2 regions of the Noviherbaspirillum phoenicis genome follow, and region 2 is predicted to be linked to the other one. Evidence: predicted binding sites of a transcription regulator. Region 2 holds the regulator's gene; the other holds the start of a gene.

Region 1 (3,279 bases), 3.8 Mb from region 2:
AGGCATCGTATTGCGGCCCGCGCCCTGTCAGGCCAGGACGGCATTTATGACCTGTACTTTGCGCATCAGCGATTTGGCCAAATCGACTTGCGCAATGCCGAAAAGCACGATTAAATCTGTTACCCATGTCCCGGCACATGTGTAACCTATGTCCCCGGTCTATACAGCGAAGCAAAAAAAGTAGGTCGCCTGCCGGGGCGAATTCCCGGCCTGGTCATGACGATAGTGAGATGGTGTTGTTTCACCCGGCGTAAAGACGTTACTGCGAAGCAGCAGTTGCTTTTAAAGTTTGAAGTTTGAAGTTTCAATACGAACGTCAACGTCAACAACAACACCGACAGTGCTGCCCGTGCGTTGCCGGGTGACGCAATGCGGCTGCACTGCCGTGGAGACAAGCCGGGAGTCCGTCCCGGCGGCCGGGTTACTTTTTTGCTTCGCCAAAAAAGTAACCAAAAAAGGCGACCCGATGATCGCGCCCCGCTACGCGGGGTGCCCGTGCCAGCGGTACCCCGCGTAGCGGGGCGCGGCTAAACTCGCCAAGCTAAAGCTTGGCTCAGACAGACGCCGCACCTTTTCCCGCTCCGGGCACCGCTGACACGGCGCGCTCAACGGGACTTCACTGCAACTGCAACTGCAACTGCAACGACAACGGCAACGGCAACGGCAACGGCCACTGCAACCGCAACCGCAACCGCAACCGCAACCGCAACTGTCGCTGCGTGGACTTCAAAAGCAACCGAACTTAAATTGCGGTCCCAACTGCCGCCTTCGTCGATCGCCATTTCCCGAAACCATCCAGAAATGAAAGAAGCCCGCTGTCTCCAGCAGGCTTCTCTATCCCGAACAACGGGCTTGTAAAGAAATGCAGCGATCAGAGATCGCCACCCTCCCCCACCTTACTCGGCGGCGCCGGCTTCCTTCACTTCACGCGCAGCCTTCCCTGCTTCCGTACCCTTAGGCACCGGCAGCAGCGGCACGCCCAGCGAAGCCCGTACCTTGTTTTCGATTTCCAGCGCCAGTTCCGGACGCTCTTTCAGGAAATTACGCGCATTGTCCTTACCCTGGCCGATGCGTTCGCCGTTGTAGCTGTACCAGGCGCCCGACTTTTCAACGATCTTCGCATCCGCGCCCAGGTCAAGGATCTCGCCTTCGCGCGAGGTGCCTTCTCCGTACAGGATGTCGAAGTGCGCTTCCTTGAACGGCGGCGCGATCTTGTTCTTCACGACCTTGACCTTGGTTTCATTGCCGATCACCTCATCGCCCGACTTGATCGAGCCGGTACGGCGAATGTCCAGGCGCACCGACGCGTAGAACTTCAACGCATTGCCGCCGGTGGTGGTTTCCGGGTTGCCGAACATCACGCCGATCTTCATGCGGATCTGGTTGATGAAGATCACCAGGGTGTTGGTGCGGTTGATCGAGCCGGTCAGCTTGCGCAGCGCTTGCGACATCAGGCGCGCTTGCAGGCCAGGCAGGGAATCGCCCATGTCGCCTTCGATTTCGGCGCGTGGCGTCAGTGCCGCCACCGAGTCGACCACGATCAGGTCGACGCCGCCGGAACGTACCAGCGCGTCGCAGATTTCCAGTGCCTGCTCGCCGGTATCCGGCTGGGAAATCAGCAGGTCCTGCAGGTTGATGCCCAGCTTTTGCGCATACACCACGTCCAGCGCATGCTCGGCGTCGATGAAGGCGCAGGTGCCGCCCATTTTCTGCATCTGCGCAATGGTCTGCAGCGTCAGCGTGGTTTTGCCCGAGGATTCCGGACCGTAGATTTCCACTACCCGGCCGCGCGGCAGGCCGCCAACGCCCAGCGCAATGTCCAGGCCCAGCGAACCGGTGGAAACGGTCTGCACTTCCTCGACCACCGCTCCGTCAGCCATGCGCATGACGGAGCCCTTGCCAAACTGCTTTTCGATCTGGGCCAGCGCGGCAGCAAGTGCCTTGGATTTGTCCGAGCCGGAGATTGCTGCTTTCTTGTCGTCCATAAATTTCTTTCAGCGTGAGATCAACGATGGATAGTCTGATTCAACGAATTTATTTCACAGCCAGTACTGTACAAAAATCCAGTACTTTATGCAAGCTAAACCTGGGTTTTTTATGGACCGAGACAGTACACTAAATGTTCGCTGAAAATCTGCCGAATCATTGATAGTTGTTCGGTGTTCGACAGATTTATTGCCGGGTAGACAAAAAGACAATAGACTGGCGCCAACTAGAGGGGACACCGTTTTACCATGCGTATTCTGTTAGCTGAAGATGACGGCGTGCTGGCCGATGGCCTGACCCGTTCCCTGCGCCAGTCGGGCTACGCGACCGACTGCGTCAAGACCGGCCAGGAAGCCGATTCCGCGCTCTCCACCCAGGATTTCGACCTGCTGATCCTCGACCTCGGCCTGCCCAAGATGAGCGGCCTGGAAGTGCTGCGCCGGCTGCGTTCGCGCAACTCGCGGCTGCCGGTGCTGATCCTGACCGCCAACGACTCCGTCGACCAGCGGGTCAAGGGCCTGGACCTGGGCGCCGACGACTTCATGGCCAAGCCGTTTGCGCTGTCCGAGCTGGAAGCCCGGGTGCGGGCGCTGGTGCGGCGCGGCGTCGGCGGCGGGCCGACCGTGATCCGGCATGGGCCGCTGTGCTACGACCAGGTCGGCCGCATTGCCTACATCAATGACCAGATGCTGGACCTGTCGGCGCGCGAGCTGGGTCTGCTGGAAGTGCTGCTGCAGCGCACCGGGCGCCTGGTGTCCAAGGAGCAGCTGGTGGACCACATGTGCGAATGGGGCGAGGAAGTCAGCAACAATGCGATCGAGGTCTATGTGCACCGGCTGAGGAAGAAGATCGAGACCGGCGGCGTGCGCATCGCCACCGTGCGCGGACTGGGCTATTGCCTGGAAAAGTACAGCGAAGCCGCCCATCCGCCCGCCTCCGCCAGTTGACAGCGATGAAACAGGCGCCACCGCCCGCCTCCGCCACGACCGGGTTCGACGAGGCGGAAGAGACCATGCAGCGCTCGCTGTTTGGCGAGATCCTGGACTGGATGCTGGTGCCGCTGCTGCTGCTGTGGCCCATCAGTATCGGCATCACCTATGTGGTGGCCAAGAACATCGCCAACCAGCCGTTCGACCGCGCGCTGGACGACCGGGTGACGGTGCTGGCGCAGCAGGTCAAGGAAATCAATGGCCGGCTGACGGTGCCGCTGCCCGCGGCGGCGCGCGACCTGCTGCGCGCCGATGATGTCGACAATGTCTATTACCAGGTGCGCTCGCCAGACGGCGCGGTGAT
Region 2 (3,279 bases):
ACGAGGCTTTTACTGTTGCGACTCTTGCGAGAGAGAAAGCCGGAAAACCGGTAGGTTCCGCCCAAGTCGGCATTGTGGAATCTTCCTGAAATCTCGCCGGCGGCAACCGCGGCGATTTCAAATTCCACCCGTCTGTCTATTCTTGCCTCGGTCTGCTGCGAGACATGCAGCAAACGGGCGGAAACGATCGGGATGCCTGCCGGGGTGTAGCGCAGAACCTCGCGCTCGGCAATTGTTGCAACAAACTGAAACTGGTTCACGCTCCGGGAATATCCCTCGCCTTAGGCGGCGCTGGCTTCAGCGCGGTGGCTCTTGGCGGCGTCTTCCTTCTGCACTGCCTTCATCATCGGCGACGGGCTGGTTTCAGCGCGCTTCATCTTGACGGTCAGGTGGCGCAGGACGGCGTCGTTGAACTTGAAGCCGGTTTCGATTTCGGCCAGGGTCTCGCTGTCGCATTCGATGTTCAGGCAAACATAGTGTGCCTTGGCAAGCTTCTGGATCATGTAAGCCATCTGGCGACGGCCCCAGTCTTCAACGCGGTGAACGACGCCGCCGCGGGTGGTAACGATGCCCTTGTAGCGCTCGATCATCGCCGGAACCTGCTCGCTCTGGTCCGGGTGAACGATAAATACGATTTCATAATGACGCATGAAAACTCCTTTTGGACTGATTGAAGAATCGCCCACCCCGGCGTCAAGACGAGTGTGGGAAGAGGAAAACCCGCGATCATACTAGAAAGCCGGAATCGACTCAAGCCAATTCACTGCTTCGGCAATATTTTCCTTTAAAAGCGCTTAATTAACAGGGTACACGCTTGCTTTTACACAGCCACTGTATAAAAATACAGGCTGTCATTCCACACAGCTTTACATTTCGGCACCCCGCTTCTTACATTCCAGGTGTTTCCATGATCAAACTTACCGCCCGCCAGGAACAGATCCTCAAGCTGATCCAGGATGCCATCGAAAACACCGGCTTTCCGCCTACGCGCGCTGAAATTGCCCAGATACTGGGCTTTCGTTCCGCCAATGCCGCCGAAGAACATCTGCAGGCCCTTGCCCGCAAGGGCGCGATTGAAATATCGCCGGGCACGTCGCGCGGCATCCGCCTGGTGGACGCCTCCCACGACAGAACCGGCTTGCGCGGCATGGTTCCGGCGCCGCACCCGGCAGTCATGCACCTGAGCCTGCCCCTGGTCGGCCGGGTGGCTGCCGGCTCCCCCATCCTGGCGCAGGAGCATATCGATGCTACCTACAGCGTTGACCCGTCGCTGTTTCGCAGCAAGCCCGACTACCTGCTGAAGGTGCGAGGCATGTCGATGCGCGACGCCGGCATCATGGATGGCGATCTGCTGGCGGTGAAGAAGGCTGACAGCGCCAAGAATGGCGAGATCGTCGTTGCCCGGCTGGGCGATGATGTCACTGTGAAGCGCTACAAGAAGTCTGGCTCGGTGATCGAGCTTCTTCCGGAAAATCCGGACTTTGAAACCATCCGTGTACATCCGGGGCGCGAAGAATTCGCACTGGAAGGCCTGGCGGTGGGTTTGCTGCGGGCCTGGAGTTAAGGCAAGGATCACGGGGCGGGTACCAGCTTTCGGTTTTGCGATGGCCGGCCCGGCCCCGGCATCCCCGCTTGTCTCATCCTCGCTTGTCTCATCCTCGCTTGTCTCATCCTCGCTTGCTGCAGTTTCGGCGCTTCGTTACTGATTGCCAGATCATTATCGTTGCATCAGCAGACCAGCAATCAACCATGCTTACCGGCACCCGATCCAGCGCGTGCCACATGGTTGACGCGCGTTATAGCTGGCATGCCGGCTCAGGTAACCGATTTAGCCTGCAGTACAAGGTTGCATAGGGTATGCGCCGCCCCCATGGGCGTTTTGTGCTGATGCGCTATGCGATCGGGTCAATGGCCCGGCAGCATACCCGGCTCGCCGCCTATTACTCCTCCTGGCCTCCATGCCGCCCGCCGCTTTCCTTCGACGGCGCTTCACCTTGCTGCCCAACATCCGCCACACCCCGACCCTGCCCTCTCTTTCCTGGCTCGGCCTGGAGAATCAGGCGGGCAACGCCACGCAGGATATTGACCTCCTCGGTTTCAAGACCGCCGCGCGCGAACATGCGCTTGATGCGCGGCATCAGCTTTTTAGGACTGGCCGGGTTCAGAAAACCCAGATGAATCAGGGCCTCCTCCAGATGGCCATACATGCCGTCGGTCTGCACCCTGTCGGCCGATTCGCCGCGGAATCCGACGCCTGCCTCCGGCAACGCGTCGCCCACCGAGGCCAACCTGCATTCATAGGCCAGCACCTGCACGGCCTGCGCCAGATTGAGCGACGAATAGTCGGGATTGGCCGGGATATTGATCAGCACATTGCAGCGCTGCACTACCTCGTTAGGCAGCCCGAAACGCTCATTACCGAACAGGACCGCCGCATGCCGGCTTTCATCCCCCGCCAGATGCGCCGCCATGCCGCGCGGCGTGAGTACCGGCGGCGAGTATTCCCTCAGGCGGGCGCTGACCGCGGCCGCAAAATTGCATCCAGCCAGCGCCTCATCGACCGTCTCGACAACCCGTGCACCACTCAGAATATCCTGGGCGCCGCTGGCGAATGCGACCGCCTCTTCCTCCTGCAGCGCATCGTCGCGCCGTGGACGTACCAGCACGAGTTCGGAGAAGCCCATGGTTTTCATGGCGCGGGCAGCAGCGCCGATATTGCCGGGACGACTGGTTTCGACCAGCACAAAGCGAACGCGGTGGAAAAGAGACATACTGATTTTCAAGGCTTCATTTAAAATAGCGGGAATTTCGCGGACGGGCTGGCAAGCAGTACGAACCAAGCCAACCGGACCGCATCGCTCATTAATATTCTTTCCATGCGGTCCATTGCCTCGCGAGGCATGCGCCATTTTAACGGAACCACTATGCATCCCATGATCAATACGGCGGTCAAAGCCGCCCGCCGCGCGTCCGCCATCATCAACCGCGCCTCCTTCGACCTCGACCGACTGCAGGTCACGGAGAAAAACCACAACGACTTCGTGACGGAAGTCGACCAGGCCGCCGAACAGGCAATCATCGAGGTGCTGCGTAGTGCCTACCCGGATCACGCGATCCTGGCGGAAGAATCTGGCGCATCGGCCAACCTGCATGACGAGAATGAAAACGTGTGGATCATCGATCCGCTCGACGGCACCACCAACTTCATCCATGGCTTTCCCCAGTACTGCGTATCCATCGCGCTGCAGCAGCGCGGCCAGATCACGCAGGCAGTGGTCT

Evidence for each region. Region 2 encodes LexA, which represses DNA repair genes until DNA is damaged. Its sites were predicted from a motif close to ACTGTATNNNNATACAGT; they were not measured.
Region 1: a site for LexA is predicted at 2,051-2,068, ahead of recA (recombinase RecA). Genes of this name have one in related genera too.

Annotation. Positions count from the first base shown of each region.
Region 1 covers NZ_JBDFLX010000001.1:4,142,299-4,145,577, reverse strand. Annotated here, with positions in the region: gene ABC383_RS18550 (IS481 family transposase) at 1-114, shown strand, start outside; gene ABC383_RS18545 (hypothetical protein) at 606-782, opposite strand; gene recA (recombinase RecA) at 897-1,985, opposite strand; gene ABC383_RS18535 (response regulator) at 2,235-2,933, shown strand; gene ABC383_RS18530 (sensor histidine kinase) at 2,939-3,279, shown strand, end outside.
Region 2 covers NZ_JBDFLX010000001.1:326,137-329,415, reverse strand. Annotated here, with positions in the region: gene priB (primosomal replication protein N) at 1-260, opposite strand, end outside; gene rpsF (30S ribosomal protein S6) at 282-650, opposite strand; gene lexA (transcriptional repressor LexA) at 908-1,564, shown strand; gene ABC383_RS01460 (RNA methyltransferase) at 1,941-2,771, opposite strand; gene ABC383_RS01455 (inositol monophosphatase family protein) at 2,925-3,279, shown strand, end outside.